Regions from separate parts of the Agathobaculum sp. LCP25S3_E8 genome, predicted to be linked through region 2. Evidence: a T-box and tRNA genes for the amino acid it is inferred to sense, from the RefSeq annotation. Region 2 holds a T-box; the other holds one or more tRNA genes.
The links. The T-box of region 2 lies ahead of ACTQ34_RS02750 (valine--tRNA ligase). A T-box ahead of a tRNA ligase gene usually reads a tRNA of that ligase, here a tRNA-Val.
Positions count from the first base shown of each region.

Region 1: it encodes a tRNA-Val, which carries the amino acid that the T-box ahead of ACTQ34_RS02750 (valine--tRNA ligase) is inferred to sense. The anticodon was not compared.

Region 1 covers NZ_JBQKJR010000008.1:938-8,967, forward strand. The annotation lists gene ACTQ34_RS04750 (hypothetical protein) at 1-894, shown strand, start outside; tRNA gene ACTQ34_RS04755 (tRNA-Val) at 2,081-2,156, opposite strand; gene efp (elongation factor P) at 2,198-2,758, opposite strand; gene ACTQ34_RS04765 (hypothetical protein) at 2,953-3,105, opposite strand; gene mtaB (tRNA (N(6)-L-threonylcarbamoyladenosine(37)-C(2))-methylthiotransferase MtaB) at 3,175-4,455, opposite strand; gene ACTQ34_RS04775 (hypothetical protein) at 4,624-4,923, shown strand; gene ACTQ34_RS04780 (C40 family peptidase) at 4,958-5,905, shown strand; gene ACTQ34_RS04785 (hypothetical protein) at 6,005-6,568, opposite strand; gene ACTQ34_RS04790 (GNAT family N-acetyltransferase) at 6,848-7,714, shown strand; gene ACTQ34_RS04795 (hypothetical protein) at 7,707-8,030, shown strand, end outside.
Region 2 covers NZ_JBQKJR010000004.1:31,206-39,235, reverse strand. The annotation lists gene ACTQ34_RS02770 (hypothetical protein) at 2-466, opposite strand; gene ACTQ34_RS02765 (hypothetical protein) at 481-1,275, opposite strand; gene ACTQ34_RS02760 (hypothetical protein) at 1,351-1,512, opposite strand; gene ACTQ34_RS02755 (hypothetical protein) at 1,626-1,808, shown strand; T-box leader at 1,849-2,064, shown strand; gene ACTQ34_RS02750 (valine--tRNA ligase) at 2,330-4,951, shown strand; gene ACTQ34_RS02745 (hypothetical protein) at 5,115-5,990, shown strand; gene ACTQ34_RS02740 (hypothetical protein) at 6,177-7,244, shown strand; gene ACTQ34_RS02735 (bifunctional folylpolyglutamate synthase/dihydrofolate synthase) at 7,348-8,030, shown strand, end outside.

The sequences.
Region 1 (8,030 bases), on a different contig from region 2:
ACGCCAACGCTATCCAATCATTCCGGACTTGAGCACTATTTGCAGGCCCAATACGGAGACGACTCTCTTTCTAACTATGTCTTTTGTGATTTTGATATTGATAACGAGGAGCGATTAATCCTATCATATAACACGGAACAGGTGAATGATGACGGACAAGAATTTGTCGTACAGATTATGTTTGCTGATCCAAGGTTGTGGTATACGGAGATGTCGACGCCGCAAGTACAGATGCCAGTGATCGTAAATGCAGTCGCGGAAACGGTAGAAGTATTTAATCACTCAAATTATGATAGTGTGATTAAGAAACTGACATTCACTACTTCAAATAGTTCGTATACCCTTTATGTTTCAATTATTGACAATAACATTCTTGGCCCGAGTGAAAATGGTATGGTGCAAGCCATTTTCATGCCATGGGGAGATGATCGGGCGAGAGGAACTGTCTCCCAATATTATTATGTTTTTGCCGACGAAAAAAACGAAGTCATTGTGCCTGGAACGGTAGACTGCTATATGTATGCCACCGTGCAGGACTACAAAGATGCTCTGCTCAACTTCAGCGCAAGCGAACAAGGATCATTGTGTGAATGGTATGAAACGAAGTATGAATACGATGCCAATGGCTATCTCCAAAAAGTGTCGGAATCATGCAGTATGGATGGTAACTCAATTGGGCCAGATGATCTTGAAACCACGTATCAGTATGAATATGAAGATATGCACTGCATACGACTGACGATTGATAGCGTCTATTGGAACAACTGCGAATATCAATACATATATAGTGCCGACGGACTATTGAGTGAAATTGTTTTGACCTCGGATGACAATGGATCTCACGCAATTTCGGTCACTTATAACGCTGATGATTCATTTAGTTATACGAATTAGGCCACAATAATAGAATGGTAAACATTTTGACCCGGATAATTTGAGAATTGGTGCAAAACGTGTCATAATTATGACGGCCTAAAATGAACCTCCACAGTGACGTCTTAACACATGACGAGTGTTCTTATAGCATTTGAAAAGCTGTAAGAACACTCGTTTTTTGTTTTGTTTTTTACCCGATACTTTCGGCTAGAACGTAGTTCTAGCATACACATCCTTTCCGGTATTGACGGTCACACCGAGAATTGGCAGGAACTGCATTTGGGAGCTCGTGATTTCTCCCACACGCTTATACGCTTCCAATTGTAAACCTCGTTCTTCTCAACCAATTCACCCAGCATCCGAGGCGCGCCTTCCGTACACGGGTGTATTGGCGCACCAAAAAGGTAAACATACCGGATTTTCCTGATTAAAAAAAGATTTCATCCTTTCGAAAACTCGTCATCCAGAAAATACCCACTTCCCTTCGCCACTTTGGTCAGCAGTTTTTCCGGTTGCCGATGCTACAATATGTTTTCCCTCAAGAACAACGTTGCATAGAGGATTGGTTCAACGGTTCAACCCCAAGCCACAACGAAGAGGTAATCGGCTCTACAGGGCATTATTTGAGCCACCCTCGCCTATTTGTGCAACAGGAGCGCATAAAAAAGCCAGCAACTTCGGTGCTTCAACCGTCCGAATCCCTTGTCGCTCAGCCAATGTATTCCCAATTCACAGCTTTAGCGCTCAAGTAGATGCGCCGGAAATTGCAAACGAAAGTCTTACATTCTAGATGGATCTAAGGGAGCATTCTGCAGAAGATGAAACACAGCAAATGCCGAAAATCCAAAACCGTCTTTATGAACAGACAACTACCATTGCAATCATGTTGAAAAACGGTATGATTTCGCTTCCGGATCAGATATTTCCCGGTGCCAATAAACCTTTCCAAATAAAGCAGAAACTCAAAGAGCTAGGTTAAATAGGTAGATTTCGCAATTTGTTTTGATAAAAAGTGTGTGGTAGCTTTATCCCTACATACTTTTCTCCGAATCATGTTCAAACACTTCAACAAGCACTTTTTGCTCCTGAATTGTAACTACATGACTACTTCGAACTTAATAATACAACTGCTGCCGGAAAGCGCGTAATGTTAGCAGAATCAATTAAAAACAACAAAAACCGCCCTTTTTAGGACGGTTTTGGATGGTGGACATTGACGGGTTCGAACCGCCGACCTTCCGCACGTCAAGCGGATGCTCTTCCAGCTGAGCTAAATGTCCATAACTCGGACGATGGAAAATCATCGTCCGGATAAATTGTCTTACTTCTTGCAACGCTCCAGATATTCACCGGTACGAGTGTCAATCTTGATGCGCTCACCCTGCTCAATGAACAGCGGAACCTGAACGGTTGCGCCGGTCTCAACGGTCGCAGGCTTAAGCGTGTTAGTCGCAGTATTGCCCTTGAAACCAGGATCGGTCTCGGTAATCTCCAACTCTACGAAGAGCGGTGCCTCAACCGCATAGACATTGCCCTTGTAAGAGCAAACCTTGCAGTTTTCATTTTCCTTCACGAAGCGGAAATCATCACCAAGCGTATCCTTGCTGATCGGAATCTGCTCATAGGTTTCGTTGTCCATGAAGTAGTACAGATCACCTTCGTTGTAAAGGTACTGCATGTCACGGCGCTCTACATAAGCTGCCTCATATTTATCGGTCGGATTGAAGGAACGCTCCGTTACCGCGCCAGTGATGACATTCTTCATCTTTACGCGAACGAACGCCGCACCCTTGCCCGGCTTTACGTGCTGAAACTCAATGACCTGCAGCACCTGACCGTCCATTTCAAAAGTTGTGCCGTTACGAAATTCGCCTGCCAGCATATCGGTATTCCTCCATAGTGATTTATCCTCATTTTGACTGTCTCTCGAACAGTGCTTGTTTATTCTACCGCAAATTTCTTCTTTTTGCAAGAGGTAATTATAATTTTCTTGAAATTTTTTTGCGGGCACGGAAAAAGGCGGCGCAGCCGCAGGCCGCGCCGCCTTCACATCCGCTTTGGGAATATGTGGCTTAATCAGCAGCAGCAATTGTTGCCGCAAGTGCAGCAGCCGTTATCCGAACCGCAGCCACAGCCGTTGCCCTGCTCACAGCAGATCCAGATCAGGATGATAACAACGATGATCCACCACCAGTTATTCTCGCCAAAAATAGAGTTAGAAGAGCACATAAGGAATTTCCTCCTATTAAAGATTTCACTTCATACTATGGAGCAACTCCTCATGTGGTGACAGATGCGCTAAAGGATTTTTCCGCGCAGGCCGTCACGATGCAATTCTTCCAATCGCACCTCGACCGGTTCGTTCTTTTTTACCCGCTCTTCCTCTTCTATATATATAGGAAAACCATATGTGCCGTGCGCCGCCCAAAAACCGTCTGTGCGATGCTCGGGCAGTACGGTCAATTCTCTTCCGACAAAGCCGTGACGATATGCTTCACTCAGCCGCAGCGCCACTGCTTTGGCTCGCTCTGCGCGCGCCGCCTTCTCCTGCTGAGCAAGCTGTCCCGGCAGCTTTGCCGCGCGCGTGCCCTCCCGCACGGAAAACGGGAACACATGCACCGCCGCAAACGCGCAGCGTTCGAGAAACGCCAGCGTTTCTGCGAACTCCTCCTCGGTTTCTCCCGGAAAGCCTACAATTAAATCGGTGGTGATGGAGGCGTCCGGAATCACCGCGCGAATCCGTTCCACCGCCTGATAATATTCCTCTGCCGTATATTTACGCCCCATGCGCTGCAGCACACTGTCGCAGCCGCTTTGCAAGGAAAGATGGAAATGCCGAGCGAGGTTAGGCAAACCTGACAACCGACTGCAAAAATCCGCATCAACCACGCGCGGGTCAAGGGAGCCAAGTCGGAACCGCATCTCCGGGTGTGCCGGCAATAAATCGCACAGCAGGTCTGTCAGCGAAACAACGGGCTGCAAATCCCGCCCATATGACGCAATCTCGATTCCTGTCAGGACAACTTCGTGCACACCCTGCTCTTCCAAACGTGCCGTTTCCTGCTCTGCCAGCACGGGCGGCAACGAGCGCACCCGCCCTCGCGCATATGGAATAATACAATAGGTGCAGAAATTGTTGCACCCATCCTCTATTTTCAGCAGCGCGCGCGTCCGGCCTCTTGGAACCCCGGCCGGCAGCACTTCATATCTTTCCTCCTCCGATGCGCAGCAAGATGCCGTCTCTCCTTGCACCGCAGCTTCGCACAGCGCAATCACCTCCGCACGATTGCCCGTTCCGCAGATGAGGTCGACCTCGCCCGTCGCGCGCACGCGCTCCGGATCGGTCTGCGCAAAACAGCCGCAGGCCGCAATCACCGCCCGTGGATTGTCCTTGCGCAGCCGATGGAGCGCACGGATGTTCTTATGGTCGGACACCGATGTAACCGTGCAGGTGTTGATAATAACCGCATCCGCATCCTTGTCCACAATTTCATGCCCGCGCGCCTGTGCCAGCTGCTCAAGCGCCTGCGTTTCAAACAGATTGACCTTGCATCCCAAGGTGAAAAAAGCAAACTTCATGAAAGCCCCTACCAAATTGTTGTATTTGCTGCCCTATTGTATCACAAAATAGCGGTTTTTCCAACCGATTTTTAATTCGCATTTGACAAACGGCGGCAGCCATGCTATACTGTTTCCATAATGTAACTTTAACTTGTAACCGTTTTGTAACTATAAGGAGTGCACAAAATGCCTACCACCGCCAAGAAGAAAGAACTTCTGGAATATAAAGGACACCCGCTGATGCGCAAGGAAAACATCATTTATTATGGTTCCATGAGTGATTCCCACATTATTATGATGCAGATTCTGGATGCCGGCGAGGTCAAAGGCCTGCCGGTCGCCAAGCGCGTTTCCGTTCAATTGCAGCAGACGAACCCCAATGTGCGAATCAAGGATCGCATCGTAAAAAAGACTGAGAAAAACAGCCTGTGGGCCGCCATGGACATCGCCTCCATCTGGCTCGGCCGAGCACTGAACAACAAGTAAACCACACTTTGCTTTGACAAACGGAGGCTTATCCATGAAATCCACAAAGAAATTATTCCGCATCGCCGTCACCGGCATGCTTGCCGTATCCATGCTTCTTCCTAATTCGCTGGCTATGTATCAGGCGAAAGTAAAAGCGGATGCGCTGTATCTGCGTGAGTCCCCCGGCGGTGAGGTGATCGCCACCCTGTCGCAGAACACCGTTGTTGCTGTCCTGAACAACAGCAGCAGCTGGTATAAGGTCGTTGCCAACGGCAAGGAAGGCTATGTCAGCGGCGAATATCTGACCGGCACCACCGCTACTGATTTTTCGCTTGGCAAGGCAAAAATCGTCTGCGACACCACGGTAAACTTCCGTTCTCAGCCGAGCACCTCTTCCAGTGTGCTTGCGTCTTTGAAAAACGGCACGGTTGTCGACGTGACCGGTGTGCAGAGCAACTGGTATAAGGTTACATATAACGGCAAAACCGGCTATGTACATCCGGACTATATCAGCTTCTCCGGCGTACAGAGCACAAGCGCGAATTCCGGCAGCACTGCTACCAATAATTCCGGCACTTCCGAAACCATCGTGCCTTCCACCAATGTAGTTTCCTATACCGGCACCAGCGAGAAGCGCGCAGAGGTTTTGGATTATGCCGCACAGTTCCTCGGAACCCCGTATGTATACGGCGGCAGCACACCGAGCGGATTTGACTGCTCCGGCTTTACCTCGTATGTCTTTGCCAACACAGTCGGCTCTATTCCGCGTGTTGCCCAGTCCCAGTTTGACGCAACCACGCGCGTAGCGCTCGAGGATCTTGAGCCGGGTGATCTGGTATTCTTCGGCAGCAGCCCCTCTTCCATCAGCCATGTGGGCATCTATGTCGGCGATGATACGTTTATCCACTCCCCGCATACTGGTGAAGTGGTCAAGTATGAGCCGCTTTCCGGCAGCTATCTGACCCGTTTCCAGGGCGGTGGCCGTGTTATTTTTGATTAAAAAGGACAACCCTATGCTTTAAAACGGCATGGCCAATTTGGTCATGCCGTTTTTCGTTCTGTAATTTTCAATCTCCTGCCCAAGGCTTTGCCTCGTTTGCTACGCTGTTAACTGCAATGCGCCGTCTGTCCATTCCAGTTTTTCCGGCTTAAATCCCGCTTTTTCCAAATGCTCATTGATGGACGTCGCTACCTGATCGGTTAACGCCGTAATCAGTTCCGCCGGTACGGCAATTCCACCAATTTCCGCATTTTCACATTGCAGCACAATCTTCCTTTCCGCCACGGAAGCCGTCCATACCCCATACATGCGACATTCATCCGGCAGAAACAACAGCGCAGTGCGCAGTCCTCCCGACACCAACCCACTCTCCTGCAAATCCTGCTTACGCACCAATACCACAACGGAAATCGTTTCATCCGCTCCAATCTGCGCGGTGATTTCCCGCACCGGTATTGGTAGGGCCTGCTTTATCAACTCGCATAAATCCGTTTCACGCAATTCCATTCCCGTCTCCTCCTGCTCCGGTAAAGTCGGAGCGCCCGCTTCCGGCGAAGCACCCTGCTCCGGATGACCCAGCAGCATCCTGCCAATCATCAGCAGGCACAACAGCATGCACACGCCCAGAATAATGGTATAGACAGGGCTTCTTTCTTCCTGCATCCCAGCGCCGCCCCCTTCCTACACGCTCATTCTATGCGTCGGCAGCCACGCTTATGTATCCGTGTACCCTTCGGCTCTGTGCGGTGTGCATGAACCAACACGGCCGTACTTCTCTTCCGTATTCTACAAATAATAGAAAAACAATTGACCTCTCTTTTTTTCCATGCTATGTTATAATTTAGTAGTTTTCTCCTTCTATTCGACATACTCTGCGCTGCTGCACCACGTTGCGGCAGACCGAAGTATCCCTGTTTTCCTCATTTTCCATGGAGGTTACGTATGAAGATTTTTCCTATTACCGAGGAACTCCTCCCCGCTTTTTCCCCCTTGCTGCCCGACCGCTTTTCCATACGCTCAACTGTCTTGCTGGGCGCCAACTGCGACGGTGTAAATTGTGGCGTCATTGCCTTGAACATCATGGGGGAACGCGCCAGCATCTGCTGGTTCTGGGTTGCACCGGCTCACCGTCGGCATGGCGTGGGGGAAGGACTTCTCCATCAGGCATGTGTGCGCATTTTCGAAAAGATACGCCAGCCCATTGCCAGCATCACCGTCAGTTATCCGTTTGACGCCGACTGGACACCGGTGATGGAGCTGATGTTATCCCGAGAAGGTTTTTTGACCAAGGCCCTTGCCTTCCCACACTTTCGCTTGACCCGTGAAGAGCTGGAATCCGCTCCCGTTCTGTCCCCTAACGCCCATGTTGACTGGCACGACAGTGTCCTTCCCCTATCCGACCTTTCAACGGCACAATGGAACGAAATCCGCGCGCACTATGAACGAGAGGGCAACTATCAGGCCAGCCGGGCGGAATACCATCTTGCCGACCCTGCAACCAGTCATGTGCTTCTGATGGAAAACCGCCCCGCTGGTTTGACTTTGGTACAGCAAACCGCCCCCGGCATGTTCCATTTAAATGTATTCAGCATCCGCACAGGCTGTGTGACCGGCGGGCTTGCCATACTGCGCAGCACCGCACAAGCTATGCTGGAGCATGGCCTGACTGAGCTTTCGTTTGACTGCGTGGAGGAATCCGCCAGCCGTTTGGCTTACCGCCTGCTGCAACAGCACGGAAAACGCATCTTTCTCTGTCAGGGGCAACTGATGCGAGGCTTTTACAGAAAGGACGGGATGAACCATGGGTAAGACACTCCATGCGAACCGACAACAGCAGCAACACATCGAAACCACGCACACCGTCCAGCAGGAGATGAAGCAGTTCGATCCTGTTTCTCCGCAAATGGCGGCGCATCTGCGCGCCACCACGGAGGCGGAACTGCAAGAGGCGCAGAAAAATATTAAAAAACTGAGCAAAAACGAGCGTCGGAAATTACAGGATAAGAAAAAGGCTCTCGATGCTGCGCTCTCCCCGCAGGCGACGCAGGCTTTTTATCAGCCCGGCCAACAGATGCAGGATAACATGCTGCAAGCACTCAAATCCGTCGAAGAAAATGCCTCCACA
Region 2 (8,030 bases):
ATCAGCCGCTGAGGGCAAAGGTGAGCGGTTTGCAGCTTTCAAATTGCCAGTCGGTCATCTCGGCAACCACGCCGCCGGCAAGGGCATCAGCCGGCACGTCTTCAAAAATATATGCCGTGATGCCGTATGCATCGGGCAGTATGGCAGCGTTGCAGTCGGGCAGAGCGGCAGGGTATATATCCCGGTTAGGGTCCTCGTTTTCAAAAAAGCACACAAGCGCTTCGGCCTGCGGATAGTAGACCGCGCGGTGCAAGGTCACGTCGTCTTGCCTGACGGGCTGCGAAAGCAGCTCCTGTGCCGACAGGATGCCGTCCGGCACGGTGTTTTCAATTTGCGTCATGCGCGCAGTGCGCACTTCGGCGTGGATGGTCTGCTGTTTGCCGACGGTCTGCCACGCAAGGCCGGACACTGCGACAAGCACCGCCATGGCGAGCAACACAAGCAGGATTTTTCGTTTGCGGGTCATACCGATTTCTCCTTCTAATACATCAAATGCGCCAGCGCGCTGTAAACCGGTGTGATGAACAGCGTGCCGATGACAAAGCTCACAAGGTTGGCGGTGAGGGCATACGCCACGCGGCGCGCGCGGGTGTACCCGTGCAAAAAGCGCGCATAGGCAAGCGCTTCGACGACGAAAATAACCGCTTCGACGGCAAATGCCCAGAAAAAGGCTTGTCTCCAATCGGCGGAGAGCAAAATGCGCCCATAGGTAAGCGTCATCAAAGCCTGCGTTGCAAGGTTGACCAGCAAAAACGGCTTGAGGTTTTCGTACAGCTTGAAACGGAACAGCAGCAGCACCGCTGCCTCGATGAGGAGCGTTACCATAAAGGTGCAGACAAATTGTTTGAGCAGACCAATTCCAATCGGTGAGGTTGAGATTTCACCGGTCTGTGCGTTGATGGTAAAGGTTTGCATTGCGCGGGTGCGCTCGGCCTCGCCGGTCAGCAGCACCGTGCCGTCCTCATGCAGCAGCGCCGCACGGAACGGCGAGGGGAAGGGAAAAGTCCATAAGAACACCTGATCTCCGTCGTATGGTGCGCAGTCCCACACATACCAGCCGTCCGGCAGGGCGGCGGTGAGCGCTTCGGGCGGATTTTGCGAGGGATTGTCATACGGCTCGTTTCCAAGCAGGGCGACAGATACAATGCTGTCGTTCATCCCGGCGATGCTGACATAAATGGACGAGGTCGGCAGGCCGTTGGCGCGCGCGGAAACAGGCAGCAGGACAAGGAGCAAAGCAAACAGGCAGAGAACAGAACGGAACTTTTGACGCATGGTGATCGCCTCCCTATGTTTGGATACCTTCATTATAACAGAGGGGCGGCAAAGCACAAGTTACAGGACGGGTTTTCAGTCGATGGCGCGCTCTTCCGCGCCGGAGAGCGCCTGCCGCAGCCCGGAAAGGACGGTTTGGCGGTCGGCGGTTTCGTCCGACAGCTCCATGTAGCGGACAAGGTCGTCCACCGCGCGCACCAGATAAAGGTAAGCATCCTTGTAGTTGAGTTCGTCCATAGCAGTGACCTCCATGTAGAAATTATTAAGAACCCACTATGGGTTCTTATTCTCATTCTAACACATAATACACTTAAAATGAACCCATAATAAATGCGAAATGAGTGCTATATGTGGAAAAGAAAAAACATCTATCCCTGCGGCTGGATGACGAAACCCGTCTCAAGCTGCGCTATATCGCAAAATACGAGGGCCGGTCAATCAACGGACAAGTCATGCACCTGATTTACGGCTGTATTCGTGACTACGAAGAGAAAAACGGCAAAATTGACATTTCTGAGGCGCAAAAATCTTGACAAACCCCGCTTTTGTGGATATACTGATTAAGTTAATACGAAAAATGCAATGACAAAGAGGAGTATTCCTGTCCCCGCGCGTCAAGAGAGAGGGCGGTTCGGTGCAAGCCCTTCGGCGGGAAGGAAGAAGGTCGCTTTGGAGCAGGAGGGTTGAAACCAGTAGGCCGTCCCGTCCCGCCCACGTTACGGGTCAACGAGTGCGCGGCAGCTTTGCCGCGAATTTAGGTGGTACCACGGAGCACGCTTCGTCCTATACGGACGGCGTGCTTTTTTGTTTGCCCGTATTTCGCGGGCAGCGGAAAACGTGCGGCTGCGCGCCGCGGGCGCACAAGAGGGGGAAACCCATGGTTTCCTCCCTCTTGCGAATCACCCCCTTCCTTTAGGGCGCGCTGTGCGCGCAAGAGTGCGCCCCGCCCGACGGTTTCCGCCCATCTGTCGCGAGAAACAAGAAGGGGCTCTGCCACCCCGGGGGGCGCTACCGCGCCAAAATCAGTCAATTTAATTCAAAAGGAGATAGATCAATGAGCGAACTGCCCAAGACCTACGACCCGAAAGCGGTCGAGGACAAGCTGTACAGCTTCTGGAACGACTCCGGCTTTTTCCATGCCGAGGTCAATCCGGATAAGAAACCCTATACCATCGTCATTCCGCCTCCGAACGTGACCGGCCAGCTGCACATGGGCCATGCGTTCGATGAGACCTTGCAGGACATCCTCATCCGCACCAAGCGCATGCAGGGCTACGAAGCGCTGTGGATGCCCGGTACCGACCACGCGGGCATCGCCACCCAGATTAAGGTGGAAGAGAACCTGCGCAAGGAAGAGGGCCTGACCCGTTACGACCTCGGCCGCGAAAAGTTCCTCGAGCGCGTTTGGGACTGGAAGAATAAGTACGGCGACCGCATCATCAGCCAGCTCAAAAAGCTCGGTTCGTCCTGTGACTGGGAGCGTGAGCGCTTCACGATGGACGAGGGCTGCTCCAAGGCGGTGCGCGAGGTGTTTGTCAACCTGTATAACAAGGGCCTGATTTACAAGGGTCACCGTATCATCAACTGGTGTCCGCACTGCACGACCGCGCTTTCCGATGCGGAGGTCGAGTATGAGACCCAGCCGGGCAAGCTGTGGCACATCCGCTATCCGCTGGCGGACGGTTCGGGCGATTTGGTCGTGGCGACCACCCGTCCGGAAACCTTCATGGGCGACACCGGCGTGGCCGTCAACCCGAACGACGAGCGCTACAAGCACCTGATTGGCAAGACCTGCATCCTGCCGATTATGAACCGTGAAATCCCGATTTTCGGTGATGATTACGTTGATATGGAGTTTGGTACGGGCTGCGTTAAGGTCACGCCCTGCCACGACCCGAACGACTTCGAGATGGGTCAGCGCCACAACCTCGAGCAGATTCTCGTGTTCAACGAGGACGCGACCGTCAACGAAAACGGCGGCAAGTACGAGGGCATGGACCGCTATGAGTGCCGCAAGGCGGTCATCAAGGACCTCGAAGAGGGCGGCTATCTGGTCAAGACCGAGGACCACGAGCACAACGTCGGCACCTGCTATCGCTGCGGCACGACGGTCGAGCCGATGACCTCGGCACAGTGGTTCGTCAAGATGGCGCCGCTGGCAAAGCCCGCGATGGACGTTGTCACCGAGGGCAAGACCAAGTTTGTGCCCGACCGGTTCTCCAAGACCTATCTGCGCTGGATGGAAAACGTGCACGACTGGTGCATTTCGCGTCAGCTGTGGTGGGGTCACCGCATCCCGGCGTTCTACTGCGACGACTGCGGCGAAATGACCGTCTCCAAGGAAGATGTACACGTTTGCCCCAAGTGCGGCTCGAAGAACGTCCGTCAGGAAGAGGATGTGCTGGATACCTGGTTCTCGTCTGCGCTGTGGCCGTTCTCCACGCTCGGATGGCCGGATAAAACGCCGGAACTGGACTACTTCTATCCGACCTCCACGCTGGTCACCGGCTATGATATCATCTTCTTCTGGGTCGCGCGTATGATTTTCTCGGGCGTCGAGCACATGGGTCAGACGCCGTTTGATACCGTGTATATTCACGGTCTGGTACGCGACGCGCAGGGCCGCAAGATGTCCAAGTCGCTGGGCAACGGCATCGACCCGCTGGAAGTCATCGACCAGTACGGCGCGGACGCGCTGCGCTTTACGCTGGCGACCGGCAACAGCCCCGGAAACGACATGCGTTTCTCGGACGAGCGCGTGCAGGCGTCGCGTAACTTCTGCAACAAAATTTGGAATGCGTCGCGCTTTATCCAGATGAACCTGACCATCGGCAAGGATAAGGCCGCCGAATTGCCCGAGACGCTGGCGCTTGAGGACAAGTGGATCGTGTCCAAGTACAATACGCTCGTTGCCGAGGTCACCCGCAACATCGACCAGTACGAGCTGGGTCTGGCGGCTGCCAAGCTCAACGACTTTATCTGGGACAACTTCTGCGACTGGTATATCGAAATTGCCAAGACCCGTTTGCAGGCGGGCGACGAGAACGTGCAGAAGGTGCTGTGCTATGTGCTGTCCGGCGCGATGCAGCTGCTGCACCCGTTCATGCCGTTCATCACCGAAACCATCTGGCAGGTGCTGCCGCACGAAGGACCGTCGGTTATGGTGTCCCAGTGGCCGGAGTATGACGAAAAGCTGCATTTCGCCGCAGAAGAGGCGCAGATGGAGACGCTGATGGACGCGGTGCGCGCCATCCGTAACCGCCGCAGTGAGATGAACGTTCCGCCGTCCAAAAAAGCCAAGGTGCTCATCCTGACCGAGAAAAAAGACACCTTTGCTGCTGGCGAAGGCTTCTTCCCGAAACTCGCTTATGCGTCCGGCATCGAGCTGATTGATGCAGTGCCCGCGGACGCGGCCAAGATGGCCTCGGTCGTCACGGGTGATGCGCAGCTGTATATGCCGATGGGCGATCTCATCGACTTCGCTGCTGAGCGCGCGCGCCTCGAGAAGGAGAAGGCCAAGGTTGAGGATGACATTGCGTTCGTCATGAAGAAGCTGAACAACCCGAAGTTTGTCGACAAAGCGCCCGAAAAGGTTGTCGCGGTCGAGCGCGAGAAGGCCGAAAAGCTGCGTGAGCACCTCGCAAAGCTGGAGGAATCCATTGCAGCTCTCGGATAAATGCAATCAATAGAGTAATGTAAAACGGTATGGCTATGCCATGCCGTTTTTCTTTTGCTTCAAGATGTGATATAATGTCGAATATTGCAAAAAACAGAATCAATGCGCGAAAAAAACAGGATCTCTTGTGCAGAGATGCAAAAAACGAGAGGAGAGATTTTCTATGAAAACAATGAACCCAAATGTGAGACGATGGATAGCCGTGGTGGCGTTGGTCGTGATTGCGCTGCTGTCCGCATTTGTGCTAGCAGGAAGGCTGTCTGATCCGGCGTTCCATGCGGCTTCAATTGCGGTGCTGGACGAAAAAAAGGTAACGGTCACCGAACTGACGGCAGCGGTCGCTGCCGGATCGGTCATCATTTCGGCCGTTCCAGGGGATGCAACCACACCTATTGCCAACCAGGTGGCTGAAATGGCAACCTACCTGTTGATCGTCGTTGGTGCGATCATGCTGGAAAAATTCCTGCTCACCATGACCTTCCTTGTGACTTTCCAGTATCTTATTCCAATTGCCTGCGTGTTGACCGGTATCTGGCTGTTCACGAATCGGACGGTGCTGGTGCAGTTGGCTGTGCGGCTAGCAGTGTTCGGCGTGATTATCTGTCTGATTGTTCCGGCCAGTGTTCAGATGAGTACGCTGGTGGAAGAAACATTTGATATCCAGCAGACGGTTGACGCGGTACAGCAGTCCGTGGATGAGATTGGGCAGACCGATGTAGGGGAGGAAACCGAGAATGAGAATGGCGGCCTGTTTGATTGGGTTAGCGGCATTGGTGCGAGCATCACTTCGGGCGTGACCGACCTCAAACAAAAGGCTGAGCAAATGCTGAATCAGTTTATCGATGCGGTTGCAGTGCTGATCATTACCAACTGTGTGTTGCCAATCGCAGTGTTGTTGTTCTTCCTGTGGGTGACCAAGATGATTTTTGGTGTGCAGCTGCCGGTATCGGCGCGTGATACGGTGGGCATGATTCACGGCCGCTTTCGGCGCAAGCGGGCGGCGCTGCATGCCTCTGCTGTGCAGGTCAAGAAAGACTGACGGATGCGCGCGGTTGCGTGGAAGCAGGCGCTTCAGACTCTAGTCTGTAGCGCCTGCTTCTTTTGTGTGATAGACGAAACAAAGATTGAAAAATTGTTGAAACTGTCCATTACTTTTTTGCCGTTTTGGTCGGATATTTACATATAAAAGGATTTAACCGGCAGCAAAGGGATGGAGGGGTAGAGCATGGTGGAACGAATTGAACGAATACGGGCACTTTATCGTGCGGCAGGACAGCAGAGCCGGAATACCGGCATGGACACGTACCGTGCTGCTGGACAGACGGAGCCGCAGGATACGGTGACGCTGGACACCGACTGGCAGCAGACAGACTGGACGCGTGCGGTCAATGAGGTATTGGAAAGCCTGCGCGACAGCTTTCCCGGCATCGAGATTGCGACCGGCAGCGCGCAAGATGGAGACGAACTGAAGCAGATCGCCATCGGGCTGGGCGGCGGTAAGCATCTGGTGATCGATCAGGCGTTTTTGGATAAAATGGCGCAGGGTCCGGAGGAATTTCAGGAAGGCTGCGATACGCTGCTGCGGCTGCTGCGCACGCTGAGCGCCACGGATATCACGGGCGTATATGTCGGCGAGGAGAAGGCGCAGACTTGGACATATTTCGAAAAATCGCCGGCGGCCGAGCAGATGGAGAAGGCAAGGCAGCTGCTGCACTGGTTTGCGGAGATGAACAAACCGAAAAAGGAGAAAAAAACAATCTTTGTTACAAATCCGCGCAACTACTCGACCAAGGGAAAGTATCATCGGCTGTCCCGTGCGGCAAGCGTGGGGCAGGTCAATCTGCTCATTTCGGATATCAATAGCGCAATCAACAACTTGCAGGGCGAGGCCATGTCCTCGAGCGAGAACGCAGCGCAGGCGCGGCGCGCCATTCGTTCGCTGCGCACGCTGCTGCAACGCGCAACACGGAAAATCAGCCGTCTGCAGGCGGAGCAACTCCTCAGCGCAAAGAAAAAACGCGCTGAGCGTGAGCAAAAGCAGGAAGAGGCCAATCGTCTGCGCCGTGCGCAGAAGGAGCAGCGCACCAAGCGCAAGCGTGCGGATGCGGCGACGGCAAACGGCGGTATCGTGCAGACCCCTGTGCAGAACAAGCGCTGGAAGCACGGCTATGATGAGTTTGCGGCGGCAGCCGTACCGGCCTGTCCGCTGCCTTCGGTTTCTGCGGGCGATATGGGCGGCGCGGGGGACGCTGCGGGCGGCGCGGTCGAGCTGGGACCGGAGATTGCGCTTTAAGTCAGTCGAGCAACAGAAGAGGGGGAAACTTCGGTTTCTCCTTTTTCTTTTTGGAAAGGCATGGTATAATGTTGCATATCGTTTTTTCAGGAAAGGGTTTACTATGAATACCGCAATTCCCAAAACCGCCGTTGATTATATTCATTCGCTCGGTCGCTTTTCCGGCGCGCCCGGCCTGCACCGCATCCGCGCCTTGTGCGCGGCGCTCGGTAATCCGCAGGATGGGCTGAAATTCGTGCATTTGGCGGGCACGAACGGCAAAGGCTCGACCGCGTGCATGTTGGATTCCGTGCTGCGCGCAGCGGGATATCATGTCGGACTGTACACTTCGCCTTACCTCGTGCAGTTTCATGAGCGCATCCGCGTGGACGGCGTCATGATTCCGGACGCAGATTTAACGCGTCTGTCCGCGCGTGTGGCGCAGGCCTGTGAAGGGCTGACATTGCCGGAGGGCGAACACATCGGTGAGTTCGAGTTCACCACGGCGCTGGCGTTTTTGTACTTTGCCGAGCAGCGGTGCGATATCGTTGTGCTTGAGACTGGACTTGGTGGCCGGTGCGATGCGACCAACATCATTCTTGCACCCGAGGTATGTGTCATTACCCCGATTTCACGCGATCATATGGCTGTGCTCGGCGACACGGTTGCCAAAATCGCGGCCGAAAAGGCCGCAATCATCAAGCCTGCTTGTGCGGTTGTGTGTGCTGAAGGACAGCCTGATGAGGCGCTGCCGGTCATACGGCGCGCATGCGACGCGGCAGGTGCGGTCTGGTATGCCGGCATGCA